3 regions of the Aquitalea sp. genome follow, and region 1 is predicted to be linked to each of the others. Evidence: predicted binding sites of a transcription regulator. Region 1 holds the regulator's gene; each other region holds the start of a gene.

Region 1 (5,159 bases):
GCTGAACAACAGCCGCGGCAAGGGTGGCGGGCTGGCGCTGGCCCAGCCGCCCGAGCATTACCGCCTGGGGCAAATCATCCGGGTGCTCGAAGGCAATGCTCCACTGATCGACTGCGCCGAGCCGCCTTGTGCGCTACGGCAGGACTGCCAGTTGAAGGCACTGCTGGATGTTGGAATGCAGGCATTTTTCAGCACCCTGGACAGTTACACCCTGCGTAACATCATGGCCAGCCCCACCGGCGAGGCCATCATTCGCCTGCATCGCCAGCCCAAAGGGCTGCAAGTGGAGCCTAGCCCTGAGGATGACGCTGATCATCAATCGTAATGTGTTGTAAAAAACCATCACTTTTCAAACAAAAAGCCCGCTAAAAGCGGGCTTTTTTCCCTGTTTTTTTAAGGGATTCCCCTTGGAAAACAGGGATCAATACATCAAATTGTCTTCGAATATCGTGCCTTGGTCTCACGTTCTCGCAGGTGACGGTCAAACAGCATGGCGATATTGCGGATCAGGAAGCGTCCCTTGGGCTCAACCATCAGGAAGTCACCATCAAAAGTCAGCAGACCCTGCTTGTGGAACTCGCGGATGGCAGGCAGCTCGGCGGCAAAATAATCGGCGAAATTGATGCCGTGCACCTGTTCGATCGCCTCTACCGACAAGGAGAAACGACACATCAGCGCCTGGATGATGCCACGGCGCAGGATGTCGTCCTGATCCAGCACCATGCCGCGCATCACCGGCAGCCGGCCTTCATCAAGCGCTGCGTAATAGCTGTCCACGTCTTTTTCGTTCTGGCTGTAACAGGGGCCAACCTTGCCGATGGAAGACACGCCAAGGCCGATCATGTCGCAATCGGCATGGGTGGAATAGCCCTGGAAATTACGCTGCAGACGGGCCTGACGCAGCGCAATGGCCAGATCGTCCTCCGGCTTGGCAAAGTGGTCCATACCGATAAAGACATAGCCGGCATCGGCAAGGCTCTTAACCGCGTCCTGCAGGATATCCAGCTTGGTGCTGGGCAGCGGCAGATCAGCTTCGTTGATACGCCGCTGCGGCATGAATACGGTGGGCAGGTGGGCATAGTTGTACAGCGCCAGCCGGTCCGGACCAATGGCAATCACCTTGTCCAGCGTGCGTTTGAGTGATTCACGCGTCTGCAGCGGCAGGCCATAGATCAGATCAACGCTGACCGACTTGAAACCGGCCTCGCGCGCTGCTTCTATCACCGCTACCGTTTCCTCCTCGCTCTGCACCCGGTTTACCGCCTGCTGCACCTGCGGATCGAAGTCCTGGATGCCCACGCTCATGCGGTTGAAACCCAGGCGCGCCAGATGATGCACGGTCTCGCGACCGACCTTGCGCGGGTCGATCTCGATGGAATATTCTCCCTCCGGCAAAAAATCGAAGTGCGCACGCAGCATTGTCATCAACCGGTCCAACTGCTCGTCGGACAGGAAGGTCGGCGTGCCGCCACCAAAGTGCAGCTGGATGAGTTTTTCCCGACAGCCAAGGGAGGCGGCAACCAGCTTGATCTCTTTTTCCAGATAGTCGAGATAGCGGTCGGCGCGGGTTTTGTCCTTGGTGATGATTTTGTTACAGCCGCAGTAGTAACAAACCGTGTTGCAGAACGGGATGTGAACGTACAATGATATTGCGTTCTGATGCATGCCCAGGTGGCGTTGCTTCAGCCAGTGTTTATAGTCCTTCTCGCCAAACGCCGGGGTAAACCGGTCTGCGGTCGGGTAAGAAGTGTATCTTGGGCCTGAGCCATCAAGACGTTCGATCAACTCTCGGTCGAACTCACAGTGGGTAGGCGAAAACGGATGGGTGGTGTGCATGTCGTCGGGTATTGATAGTCAAACGTCAGGTGGACTGGTAAATTTGCGGAAAACGTGTGAATTCCGCTTTGACAAGGGTCAAGCTTCTTTACAGGGTTGTACAAAACACTCGATGTCAGACCAAAACCAACACACTCTGCACGCACTGAAGGTGTCCTGCTCCAACTGCAGCCTGCGCGAACTCTGCCTGCCCATCGGGCTGAACCGCGACGAAATGACACAGCTGGATGCCGTGATCCGTCAGAGCCGCCGCCTCAAGCGTGGCGAGTACCTGTTCCGCAGCGGCGAGGCATTCAAATCGCTGTTTGCCGTGCGCACCGGATTCTTCAAGACCAGCGTCGCCAGCCAGGATGGCCGCGAGCAGGTTACCGGCTTTTTGATGTCCGGCGAACTCATGGGCCTGGACGGTATTTCCTCCAACGTCCACGGTTGCGATGCCATCGCGCTGGAAGACAGCGAAGTATGCGAACTGCCATTTGGCCGCATGGAAAGCCTGGGCCGTGACATCCCCAGCCTGCAGCATCACTTTTTCCGCTTGATGAGCCGCGAAATCGTGCGTGACCAGAACGTCATGCTGCTGCTTGGCAACATGAAGGCAGAAGAACGTCTGGCTGCCTTCCTGCTGAATCTGTCACAGCGCCTGTCTACCCGTGGTTTTGCTGCCAATGACTTCATTCTGCGCATGAGCCGTGAAGAAATCGGCAGCTTCCTTGGCCTCAAGCTGGAAACCGTCAGCCGTACCCTGTCGAAATTCCAGCAGCAAGGTTGGCTGAGCGTAGACCACAAGCACATCCAGCTGATCAAGGCAGATGCGCTGAAAGACCTGATTTCCGGCTGCACCCACGCCAACGGCGTGTAAGCAGGCACTTCACTCCAGGGGCGATGGCTGCGGCAAGCGGCGCATCGCCCTTTTTGCATCTTGCCCCTTCGGGCAAGAATCGACCATTCACCGGAAGACCTACACCTTTTGGCGACGGTGCGCTAACTGAGCCTACCAGCGGCCAATCAGCATACCGGCAGCCAGGTATTCCCCCTGCTGCTCTGCGGCCGCCAGATGCTCCGCCGTGACTTCACCGCAGGCCAGCACCGGCGGTAATACTTCTTTCCAGCCATACCCGGTAGCAATACGGCGCATGGACTGGATCGCGCCCTGTCCATCCGTCCCCGCCGACACCAGCATCAAATAGGGCAGGCCCGCGGTCAGCCCCTGTGCCGGGTAAAAAGTCCGGTCGAAAAAATCCTTCATTTTGCCAGCCATATAGCCGAAATTTTCCGGCGTTGCCAGCACAATGCCGTCCGCACTCAGCAAGTCGTCCAGCGTGGCCTCTTGTGCCGGCATGCGGCACAACTGCAACTCCGTCGACAGAACAAGCAAGGGGCGACAAAAGGCCTCGACCAACTGCAAGGTATGGCCAGTCTGGCTGGCATGCACAATCAGCAACTGTTTCATCCGAGGCTGCACCCGGCCATGCTGGCCAACAGCTGCTGCAAGGCCGCCTGCTCCGGCCAGCCGCTAGGTACCACAAAGCCGCGCGCCACTTCTTCCCAGTAGCCATCGCCCACCGGCAGGAGTTCTGCCACCAACTGCGGCACCGCCGCCTGCAGCAACTCCTGACGCAAGCTGTGCTGCTCGCGCACGGTATCGTCCCTTACACGTGCCGGAGCCAGCCACTGCAAGCGGGGCAGCCAAATCCAGCGCGAGGCCGGACTGCAACTGGGCCAGTCCTGCCATACCGGGCTGATCCAGCCTTGCAGCTGATCAGCAGCCAGCGGAGGCTGCGGTGCCAACATCTGTGAGTAGAAGAACCAGCCGGCCAGCCTTGCCTGACTGGCACAGTCGGCAAAGCCCGCAGGTAACACCCGCCGGGCAGCGGGGTGATGCACCAGACGCAGTTGCGCCTGCAATTTGGCGGCCTTGAGCAGCCAGGCATCACGCAGGCTGGGGCCAATCAGCGTGTCCGGGCCACGCCCAAGTTGCAGATAGAATTTGCTGGCGGTTTCCACGTGCAGCGGTTCGCCATCCAGCCGGACCAGAAAATCGAACTCCCCCACCGTACGGCCACCAGCATCAGATACTGGCAAATTAGCTGCCACCAGCTCGATATGTGGTGCCAGCTGAAACCAGAAGGCCAGCAGGCGCTCGGCATAGTGGCCCAGGCGTCGGCAGGGCTGGGCGGCCAGCCAGGCATTGAGCGGAGCGGGGTCCTGTTCCAGTGCCGCCAGCAAGGCCGGGCCATCCCGGCCCAACAGCCGCTGTGGTGAAAGATTGCTGCCACTATCCCATGGGGCCGGGGCGGTTAGCAGGAATGCCAGATCACGCAGCGCTGGCTGCGTGAAGGGCAGATAAAAACTGCGCTCAGGACTCGCCGTCGTGCTCATGGCCGTCTGCCACGCGCTGGATCTGTTTCATCAGGCCACGCAGGATGTCCACCTCATCGCGCAGCATGCCAGAACGATTGAACAGTGCACGCATGCGGCGCATCAGCCGTTCACTGTTGCGGCGACGGTAATAGCCGATGGCGTCCATGGTCTGGTCCAGATGCTGGCAGAAGCCCTCCACCTCGCCCAGGCTGGCGGTTTCGCTCTCCGGGCGCAGGTATTCCACATCCACCTCGGTGTGGCTGAACAGCTCGTAGGTCATCACCTGTACTGCCATCGCCAGATTGAGCGAGAAGTAATCCGGGTTGCCCGGAATGGTCACCAGCCGGTTACATTGCTCCACTTCTTCAATGGACAGGCCGAAGGTTTCATTGCCGAATACCAGCGCCACCTGCTCGCCATCGCGGGCGCGGGCCACCAGTTCCGGCGTGGTTTCGCGCGGGGTGGACAAGGGAGTGGTCAGCTCGCGCCGACGGCTGGTGAGCGCGCAGGCCACGGTGACGTCGCTCAGCGCTTCGCTGAGGCTCGCCACCACGGTAGCGCTCTCCAGCACGTCAACCGCGCCGGATGCCAGCGCATTGGCCTCATCGCTGGGAAACACCTTGGGTTCAACCAGATAAAGGCGGGTCAGCCCCATGGTTTTCATCGCTCGTGCGGCGGAGCCGATGTTGCCCGGATGGTTGGGTCTGGCCAACACAACGCGAATGTTTTTCAGAAAATCAGGTACTTGGGGTTTATTCATCAGCAGTTTCACATTAAAATGTCGGGCATATCAAAAAGCCCGCGCGTCCGCGCCGGCTTTTTTTGTTCCTTAACCCAGATTGTTACTGTCAGATGTCGAGCCATGCAGGCTGGCATCTGCATTCAAGTTCTAGAGGCCGTCAATGCATCCGATGCTCAATATCGCGGTTAAAGCCGCCCGCCGTGCTGGCAGTGTAATCCAG
Region 2 (5,159 bases), on a different contig from region 1:
CGGTTTCATCCCTTCTATCCTGAATACCGCGGTATACGACGAGATCATCCGGGTAAAGAACGATGATGCATTCGATACCGCCCGCGCGGTAGCGACCCAGGAAGGTGTGCTAGTGGGTATTTCCTCTGGTGCTGCGGTATGGGCGGCCATTGAGTTGGCCAAGCGCCCTGAAAATGTTGGCAAGCTGATTGTGGTGGTGATTCCATCTTTCGGGGAGCGTTATCTGTCCACTCCTCTGTTCGAGCATCTGGCCTGATCCGCCAGCCAGCTTGATGTGTGATTGAAACCGACCGTGCAAACTATGCCGGTCGGTTTTGTTTTTTCCGCCCATTAACTTATCAGAACTGTTTGACCGGGCTTTTTGTCCAATACCGCCTTATATCCGCTACACTACCGCCATGATTTCCATCCCCAAATCCCTGCAGTTGCTGATTGTGATGCCAGTCTTGCTCGGTGGCTGCAGTCTGTTGCAACAAGCACCGGCACCACAAAGTGGCATGCGTCCGACACACCCGCCTGTTACGCCATCGGTATCGGAAAGCAAGGTAGAGCAGTTGCTGAAGGAAGCCAATCGATTGGCTGGCAAGGTCAAGGCGAGTGAACTCAGTCGGGTTGCTGCTGCGGATCAGCTCAATACTTATCGCTTGCGGCTGATCGGTGCCAACTTGGTAGATGACAACAACTTTGCCATGTATCGCTACCTGGCTGTAGAGCGCGATGCTGGTCGGCTAAGTCAGGAAGAATCCCAGGCCAGGATGGAAATGCGTTTGCGGGAGTGGTTACGGCGCTGGCCCAAGATGCAGCCCAAGCCGCCACAACCGGTTTTTACCAATTTTCTGTTGAAACTCTATGGATTGCCCGCTCTGGGCTGATGAAACAATGAGCAAGAAAAAACAATCCAGCGGCTGCCCCTGTGGCCTGTCCGCCTCCTTTGACGAATGCTGTGGCCGTTATATTGATGCTGGTGTGCTTGCCCCTACGGCAGAAAGCCTGATGCGTTCCCGTTATGCAGCCTACACCATGAATAATGGTGAATACCTGCTGGCTAGCTGGCATCAATCGACTCGTCCGGTCGAACTGGATCTGTCGCGGGAGGAACGTTTTGTAAAATGGCTGTCGCTGGATGTGCTGAGTACTCAGGCGGGTGGTGAGAGCGACGAAGCCGGCGTGGTAGAGTTTGTTGCTCGCTACAAGGTAAATGGTCGTGCCCAGCGTTTGCATGAAATCAGCCGATTTCGGAAGGAAGAGGGACGCTGGTTCTATGTCGATGGAGATGCTGAAGAAGGCTGATACAAGTCTTGATACAGTCGGCGCGAATGAAGTGCTGTAGCCATCACAGACACTGAAAACCCCATGCAACGGTATGGGGTTTTTTATCTTTGTAGTCTGGTGTGTGGGTAGCGATGGTATTTCCTGGTGGCTGTCCTATGGTGATAGGGCAGCCATTTTTGCATTCCTTCCCCGCAACTGCATATGCACCGTCCAACATCGTTGGATGGTGTTTTATTGTTTCAAGTCAATTGCTTGGCGGAGATGCCTTTGGTTCTGTACAGGTCGGGTCTAGCGTTAAAGTGACACGAAAGGAGATGGCGATGGGACTGGCTCTGAAAGGCTTGCTGGGCGAGCTGGAAAGCTGCCGCAGCAAAGGTATGTCAACAGATGAGATAACACGGGTCGAGGTGGTCCGTACTCTGGAGATTCCACTGGATTTGCATGCCTGCCGGGAGTTACGTGTTTTGGCACATGTCTTCAGCGGAAATCAGGCTGAACTGGCCGCTGTGGTGTTGCGCGCTGCGCTCATGGACATGCAAGAGCATCTGGATGACGATCTGGATCTGCTTGCGGAAAGTGCCAGGCGTTTGATGGATGATCCATGCCAGCAGGCCAGTGAGGTCATTTAGGATAACAACGGGGTCACCGGGGAAGAGGGAGTGACAGGGTTAGCATGGCTGGCCCTGTTTTTTTTGGTGATTGGATATCGGTTGGTTGCCTGTCAGTACAATAATTGCTTTGAATTTTATTTCCATCATATAAATACAATGTCATTGAATATGCATAAAAAAAGGGACGTTACGGCAAGGGGGAACCGCGACGCCCCAAGAGAAACTGTTCGATTGGTGGGTTGACAGATACAAATGTCTTTAACCTACAGTTCATCCTAGAACAGCTACGCGAATTTGCGAGCCGGATTTAAATGCCAAGTGAATTAAAAAGGACAGCCGTGGCTGTCCTTGTCGTAAGTGCCTGCCATGTACGGCAATGGCTGCAATCAGGGGCGTGGCAGGGTTACACCGACCTGGCCCATGTATTTGCCGGCGCGGTCGGCATAGGACACATCACATACTTCGTCTGATTCGAAGAACAATACCTGCGCGACCCCTTCGTTGGCATAGATTTTGGCCGGCAGTGGCGTGGTATTGGAGAATTCCAGCGTTACATAGCCTTCCCATTCCGGCTCAAAAGGCGTCACGTTGACGATGATACCGCAGCGTGCATAAGTGGATTTGCCCAGGCAGACGGTCAGGACCGAGCGCGGGATGCGGAAGTATTCCACCGTGCGGGCCAGTGCAAAGCTGTTGGGCGGGATGATGCAGTAGCCCTTGCCGGATACTTCGACAAAAGAGTCCGGGTCAAAATTCTTGGGGTCGACAATGGTGCTGTTGATATTGGTGAATACCTTGAATTCGTCGGCACACCGAATATCGTAACCATAGCTGGAGGTGCCGAAGGAGATTACCTTCTCACCATTGACGTTTTTGATCTGGTTATGTTCAAACGGCTCGATCATGTTGTGATCTTGCGCCATACGGCGGATCCACTTGTCGGATTTGATGCTCATGGTCGGGGGTCCGTCAGGAAAATTTGAGATGAGCCAGATTCTAAACGGTATGCCGCAGCAGGGCCACCGTTGCCGCGGGATTCACGCTGCAGTTCAGGATGAGGACAACGTCGGATTGATATTGCTCAAGACTTCTACGGATGCGATGGCATCAGACCTTACCGTGAGTAGGGAGTATTGCGTACAATAATGCAAATTATTCGCGTTATTGGTGTCAAGCATGATGTCTCTGGACAAGCTCCCTGTGGGGTGCAAAGGGGTGGTGCACAGTCTTGATCTGTCAGATGAGGCCTTCCGCAGGGTGGCAGCCTTTGGCCTTATCCCGGGCCGCCAATTCAATCTGTCCCGTCGTGCGCCGTTTGGTGGCCCGCTGGTATTGGAAGTGGGTTGTACCCGCTTTCTGCTACGACGTAGCCTGGCAAAATTCATTCAGGTTCGGGTAGCAAGATGAAGCGATTTGCCTTGGTCGGCTTACCCAATACCGGAAAATCCACCGTTTTCAACCGCCTGACCGGCATGTCGCAGCGGGTGGGGAACTGGCCCGGCCTGACGGTGGATCTCACCAGCGCACGACTGTTGCTGGGCGGCAGTATGGTGGAGCTGGTGGATCTGCCCGGTGTGAACGACCTGACCGGTTATACCGACGATGAAGCCGTGGTGAGGGATGTGTTGATGAGCACGGCCTTTGATGCGGTGGTGTTGGTGCTCAATGCGGCCCAGCTTGACCGCCAGCTTCCATTGGCACTGCAGGTTCTGGCCAGTGGCTTGCCTGCCGTACTGGTTCTGAATATGGCGGACGAAGCGCGTTTGCTGGGGGTGCAACTGGATGTAGAAGCCTTGCAACAGCGGCTGGGTATTCCCGTGGTGCTGGTGTCGGCCAAGCGCATGGAAGGGTGGCCGCGGCTGATGGATGTGCTGAATCGTCAGGCTGCCGAGACCAAGACGCCTTGCCATGCTGCGCTGGATCAGATTCCGGAAACGCGTGAGGCCATTGACATGGCGCGTGCCCGCCTGTCGGGGGTGTGGTCCTTGCCCCCAGTGCTGCCGCAGGGCGTGACCGAGAAAGTGGATGCCTGGCTGATGCATCCCTGGCTGGGTTTACCACTGTTTTTTGCCTTCATGGCCTTGCTGTTCAATCTGACATACCAAATTGGCACGCCATTGCAGGATGTGGTGGGTGCCGGCCTGGACTGGTTCAAGGCGGCGGCACTTGGCCCGTGGACCAGTGCATTGCCGGCCATCGTGCAAAGCCTGCTGCTGGACGGTATTTGGCAAGGCGTTTCCACCGTGGTGACGTTTGCCCCCATCCTCTTCGTATTCTTCATCCTGATGGCCATGGTGGAGGATAGTGGCTATCTGGCTCGGGCTGCTTATCTGACAGATGCCTTTATGGCACGCCTGGGTCTGGATGGCCGTGGTTTTGTCATGCAGTTGATGGGCTTTGGTTGCAATGTACCGGCCATTCTGGGAACGCGGGTGATGCGGGAGCGCAAGCAAAGGCTACTTACCATGCTGATCATTCCCTTCTCGCTATGTTCGGCCCGTTTGCAGGTAGTCGTGTTTTTCGCTGGCATCCTGTTTCGGCCCCAGCAGGCACCCTGGGTATTACTACTGTTGTATCTGCTGAGTTTTGCCGTGGCCATTTTTACCGCATGGGTGTTCAAACACCGTTATCAGGGCAATGAAGCCTTCTTGCTGGAGGTTCCACCATATCGCCTGCCAGGGGGGCGCCACATGCTGATCCGTGCCGTTGGTGAGGTACGGGCCTTTCTGGAGCTGGCGTCCAGCTTCATCCTGATGGGGGTGGTGCTGGTCTGGCTGGTGTCGCATATTCCGGCCGGGGACAACAAGACCTTGGCCGACATGCTGGGCAGCCTGATGGCACCGGTACTCGACCCCATCGGCATCAAGCATGAACTGGCGGTTGCCCTGCTGGTGGGCTTTGTGGCCAAGGAAATCCTGCTGGGTGGCTTGGCGGTGATTTACGGCGTGCCGGAAGCCGGGTTGGGCGCAGCCCTGTTGCACCATCTGGACTGGGCATCGGCCATGAGCTTCCTGATTTTCACCCTGGTGTATGTACCCTGCTTGTCCACCGTGGCAGCAATCCGGCGCGAGTCGAAAAGCCGCGCTTTTACTGCGCTGTCAGTGGGCTGGTCAGTATTGCTGGCCTGGGTGATTTCCTTTGCTTTCTACCAGGGCCTGCATCTGCTGCGCTGACGCGGACTGCCATCTGCCAGTAACAAGCGGCCGCAATGCGGCCGTTTGTCCTTTCTGCTTGCCTGCTTGATATGGCGCAGAACGCAGGCCGGCATCGCCCGGC
Region 3 (5,159 bases), on a different contig from region 1:
ATCCAGCGCGGCGGCATAGGGCAGCTTGGCCACCGAGGCACCGGCAGCAACAAAACCATGCACGTCACGACCGTTCATCGGATTGGCACCCGGTGCAAACGGCTCGCCAGCGCGACGGCCGCACGGGGTGTTACCGGTTTTCTTGCCATACACCACATTGGAAGTGATGGTGAGTACCGACTGGGTGGGCGTGGCATTGCGGTAGAAATACGGCTGGGCCTTGATCTTCTGCATGAAAGTTTCGGTCAGCCACACTGCCATGCTGTCCACCCGGTCGTCGTTATTGCCATAGGCCGGGTAGTCGCCCTCGATACGGTAGTCCACTGCCAGGCCGTCTTCGTTGCGGATGACATGCACGCGGGCATGCTTGATGGCCGACAGCGAATCCGCTGCCACCGACAGCCCGGCAATACCGCAGGCCATGGTGCGCAGGATGTCACGGTCGTGCAGTGCCATTTCGATACGCTCGTATGCGTATTTGTCGTGCATGTAATGGATGCAGTTGAGCGCCTTCACGTAAGTGGCGGCCAGCCAGTCCATCATCTTGTCGAACCTGGCCATCACTGTGTCAAAGTCCAGCACATCATCGGTAATCGGCTCGAAGCCATGTGCCACCACGGCACCGCTCTTTTCATCGCGACCGCCATTGATGGCATACAGCATGGCCTTGGCCAGATTGGCACGGGCACCAAAGAACTGCATTTGCTTGCCGATGCGCATGGCCGACACGCAGCAGGCAATGCCGTAATCGTCGCCCCAGTAGGGCCGCATCAGGTCGTCGTTTTCGTACTGGATGGAGCTGGTATCGATGGACACCTTGGCGCAGAAATCCTTGAAGCCCTGCGGCAGCGCGGTGGACCACAATACGGTGAGGTTGGGCTCCGGTGCCGGCCCCAGGTTGTACAGGGTATTGAGGAAGCGGAAGCTGTTTTTGGTCACCAGCGTGCGGCCATCCTCACCCATGCCGCCAATGGATTCGGTCACCCAGGTGGGGTCGCCGGAGAACAGCTGGTCGTATTCCGGGGTGCGCAGGAAGCGTACGATGCGCAGCTTGATCACCAGATCATCAATCAGCTCCTGTGCCTGTGCTTCGCTCAGGATGCCTGCCGCCAGATCACGCTGGATATAGATGTCGAGGAAGGTGGCAATGCGGCCCAGCGACATGGCGGCACCGTTTTGCTCCTTCACCGCAGCCAGATAGGCAAAGTAGGTCCATTGCACGGCTTCGCGCGCATTCACCGCCGGACGGCTGATGTCGTAGCCGTACTTGGCTGCCATTTCGCGCAGCTCATCCAGCGCACGGAATTGTTCGGACAGCTCTTCACGCTGACGTAGCACGTCTTCGGTGAATACGGCGTCGTCCAGTTCATGGAAGGCTTGCTGGCGTTCCTTGCGCAGGAAATCGGTACCGTACAGGGCGACACGACGGTAATCGCCAATAATGCGGCCACGACCATAGGCATCCGGCAGGCCGGTGATGATGCCGGATTTACGCGCGGCCAGAATTTCCGGGGTATAGGTATCGAACACACCCTGGTTATGGCTCTTGCGGTATTTGCTCCAGACTTCCTTGATCACCGGGTCCAGGGTAAAGCCATAGGCAGCCAGACCGGCTTCCACCATGCGCAAACCACCGTTTGGCATGATGGCACGCTTGAGCGGCGCATCGGTCTGCAGGCCGACAATCAGTTCCAGCTTGGGATCGATATACCCAGCGTCATGCGCCGTGATGGATGTTGCGCGGTCAGCCGAGACATCCAGCACCCCCTTCGCGCGTTCCTGTGTCAGCAACTCCCCCAGCGCCTCCCACAAAGCCTGGGTGCGTTCGGTAGCGGCGGCAAGGAAACTGGCATCGCCAGCATATGGTTGGTAATTGCGCTGGATGAAGTTGCGTACATCGACACGGGTTTGCCAGTCTCCGGCGGCAAAATCCCGCCACGGGTCAGCTTGTACGGCTTGTTGAGCAATCGATTCCATGACTATCTCCTGATTGAAGCCCGAAATTGTTCTCTATGGAAACAATACTACATTCGATATCGAAAATAACAGCTTGATGCAGATCAAACCAGGACCGCACAAAGCGCCCTGACTGCCCAACAGGGAAAATCCAGCCCCCGCCTGAGCGGCAAGGCGTCTGGCACCGCATACGCAGACCTGTTGATAATCAACACCATAGCAGCAAAACAGGCAAAGTGCATGCCGTGCAGGCGCACCTGCCGTCTTTTGCCGCCAAAGCCACAAGCACCGACAGCAACAGCACAACGACCCCGCGCGCAGAATAAGGCCACTCAGTAACGAGCAGGCTAATATGTTCGATTTCAAACATTCATGTTTTTCATAGTGAATGTTAACTACAGGTGATGCGCAAGAATATATGTAGCATTACTACGATAAAAAACAGGAACTCTTGCCGCCCCAGACACTCTGCCATCGTTCACAGTACCAGGAGCCATCATGATCTCGCACAGAAAAGTCATGGCCATGACAGGGCTTTGCCTGCTGACCGCCTGCAGCCAGCAACAAAGCGAACAGGTACAGCAAGCGGCCTCAGCCGCCATCGGCGTAGCCCACAATAGCCTGCAAGCCAGCAGCGCACCGCTTGCCGCACTGCGCCAGCAGGCAAGCAATGTCACGGCCGAAGCCAAGCAGCAGGCGGCAACACTGCTCACGGAGAATCCGGCACTGGGCAATGCCATGGCCATCCTGAAACAGGCATCAGGCAAGGCGGATGGCAAGCAGCAATGGCAGGCGCTGGAAAACAAGGTAGGAAAGTACCCGGCCGACATCGGCCTGTACCAGACCGGCGTGGTGGCGGACGCGTTGCGGCAACTGCTGGGCAGCAAATTTGCCGTGTTCCAGCAGAACATGCAGGTTAGCGGCCCGCTAAGCCGGGACCAGCTGCTCTATGTCAGTGGCAACAAGCCGCACGAAGGCGGCAGCGAGATGGCCTACCTGCTGCTGGACCCAGCCAGCAGGCAGCTGGAAGTCGGCCTCATCGAACAAGGAAAACTGACGGTGTATCGAAGCGGCCCGGCCCTGTATCGCCCGGCGGAAATCACCACCATGCTGAGCAATATCGATGGTCAGCCCTGAGAACAACCGGCAGCGCTAGCGCGCCAGCCCGCGAGGCCACAGCCGGCCAGTGTGCTGCATATACTGGCGATAGGCATCACCCAGCCACTGCAGCAACAGCCCTTCCTCCCGCCTTACGCTGCGTCCATAGCTGAACAGCAGGGCAAGCACACCGCCACTGCCCGCCAAGCCATCCTGCACCAGCAGGAACTGGGCCAGTGCCGCCAGCCACAGGGCCGCATACAGCGGATGGCGAATACGCTGATAAACCCCGCCCGGCCATGGCTTGCGCTGCGCATTGCCCAACAGCACATCATGCTGACTACGCCAGAACAGCCAGCATGCATACGCCAGCATCAGGCAGCCCACCGGCCCGGCCAGCGGTGACAGGGCCAGCGAAAACCGGTGCGGCCAGCCCGGAAACGAGGCCAGCAAGGGCAGGATCACCATGCCAAGCAGCACAGGCCAGCGCAGGATGCACTGCCCCACCAGCAGGTGACTACTACGCCGCAGCAATGGCCGGTAAGCAAACCGCGTCAGCACCATTACCCCCACTCCGCATAGCTGAATGATTGCCCACAGCATGACATCACCTCGCTCATTTGTTAATGACAATCATTATCATTTACATGCACAATCATCGCAAGCAGATTTTATCGGCTCAAGCCCCCCACCAACCCTGAGCTGATCGCACGGCAAGGGCGACTTTCCGGCAGGCCCTTGCTATTGTTGCTGGCAGCATCCGGCTTGTGCCGGTACTTCCCGGAGAAAACGCATGCATGTCCGTCACCTGCTTATCCTTGCCTGCCTGATGCTGCCCCTGTCGGCGCAAGCTGCCGAACGCTGCCCTCAGGCTGCACCACCCGGCATGCACGTCCTGCCCGGCCTGTGCGCCGAAATCATTGCCAGCGGCCTGAAAATGCCGCGTGGACTTGCCATCCTGCCGGACGGCAAGCTGCTGCTGACCGAAATGACACGCTGGGATGCCCCGCAAGGCCGTCTGCTGCAACTGGAACGCAAGAACGGCAGCTGGCAGCAGACTGTGCTGCTAACAGGGCTGGACCGTCCGCACGGCGTGGCGCAAGGACCGGATGGCAAGATTTACGTGGGAGAAGTGGGACGCATCATCCGCTTTGACCTGGCAGCGCCACAACAACGCGAAACCGTCATCAGCCTGCCAGCGCGCCAGCGTCATCCGCTCACTACCTTTGCCCTGGCCGCCAATGGCGATCTCTACGTCAATATCGGCAGCTCATCCGACAATTGCGAAAACGCATCGCCAGCCGAGCAGGCAAGCGGACACTGCCCCGAGAGTGAGCAGGACCTGGCCGGCGTGGTGTGGCGCTATCACATCGATAACAATGGCAAGGTCAGCGATATGGGGGTATTTGCCCGCGGCCTGCGCAACAGCATGGCACTGGGCGTGCATCCGCGCAGTGGCATCCTGCTGCAGGCAGAAAACAGCCGCGACGCCATCCAACTGAAACTGCAGTTGCCCAACGACAATGAACTGCCACACGACGAGCTGAATCTGCTGCAAGCCGGCAAGCACTATGGCTGGCCCTTTTGCTACGACAAACAGGTGGCGGCACCGGAGTTTCCCGCCTACGACTGCAGTCAAACCATCGCCCCCTACCGCCTGTTACCCGCACATGCCGCACCATTGGGACTGACCTGGTGGCTGGGGCCCAAGGCCGCGCCACGCTTTGCCGGCTGGCTGATTGTCGGATTTCATGGTTATCGCCAGCATGGCCACCGCCTGATGGCCTATCCGACCGACCGCCAGGGCCTGCCCACTGGCCAGGGGCTGGAACTGATCAGCAACTGGAAAGACAGCAAAGGCCCCGGCGGCCCGGTAGAAATCCGCGCCGGTGCCGACGGCGCACTCTACATTACCGAAGACCGCCACGGCCAGTTGATCCGCCTGTATGCCCTGCGCTGAGCGGCAAGCTGCTTTTCCCCGGGCGGCAAAGCCCATATCATCGCTACATCCAACCTGCCACGGCCTGCCATGACCCAGCACCAGCAACAACAATGGACTGCCCTGCTCTCCACCCAGCGCTTCAAGGTGGTACAAGGGGAAATCA

Evidence for each region. The regulator FNR, encoded in region 1, switches genes on or off when oxygen is low (the NO sensors DNR and NnrR bind a similar motif). The targets are predictions, from matches to a motif close to TTGATNNNNATCAA.
Region 2: the regulator FNR is predicted to act here: its motif matches at 2,955-2,968, upstream of QVF59_RS02180 (FeoA family protein).
Region 3: the regulator FNR is predicted to act here: its motif matches at 2,051-2,064, upstream of pflB (formate C-acetyltransferase).

Annotation. Positions count from the first base shown of each region.
Region 1 covers NZ_JASLFG010000054.1:40,089-45,247, forward strand. The annotation lists gene QVF59_RS17960 (RrF2 family transcriptional regulator) at 1-325, shown strand, start outside; gene hemN (oxygen-independent coproporphyrinogen III oxidase) at 430-1,836, opposite strand; gene fnr (fumarate/nitrate reduction transcriptional regulator Fnr) at 1,949-2,695, shown strand; gene QVF59_RS17975 (flavodoxin family protein) at 2,828-3,286, opposite strand; gene QVF59_RS17980 (DUF1853 family protein) at 3,283-4,215, opposite strand; gene QVF59_RS17985 (RNA methyltransferase) at 4,193-4,957, opposite strand; gene QVF59_RS17990 (inositol monophosphatase family protein) at 5,100-5,159, shown strand, end outside.
Region 2 covers NZ_JASLFG010000005.1:31,592-36,750, forward strand. The annotation lists gene cysK (cysteine synthase A) at 1-256, shown strand, start outside; gene QVF59_RS02160 (hypothetical protein) at 438-872, shown strand; gene QVF59_RS02165 (YchJ family protein) at 880-1,290, shown strand; gene QVF59_RS02170 (hypothetical protein) at 1,593-1,901, shown strand; gene dcd (dCTP deaminase) at 2,270-2,839, opposite strand; gene QVF59_RS02180 (FeoA family protein) at 3,060-3,290, shown strand; gene feoB (ferrous iron transport protein B) at 3,287-5,056, shown strand.
Region 3 covers NZ_JASLFG010000008.1:21,462-26,620, forward strand. The annotation lists gene pflB (formate C-acetyltransferase) at 1-1,977, opposite strand, end outside; gene QVF59_RS02940 (Ivy family c-type lysozyme inhibitor) at 2,455-3,093, shown strand; gene QVF59_RS02945 (hypothetical protein) at 3,109-3,657, opposite strand; gene QVF59_RS02950 (PQQ-dependent sugar dehydrogenase) at 3,848-5,014, shown strand; gene QVF59_RS02955 (deoxyguanosinetriphosphate triphosphohydrolase) at 5,084-5,159, shown strand, end outside.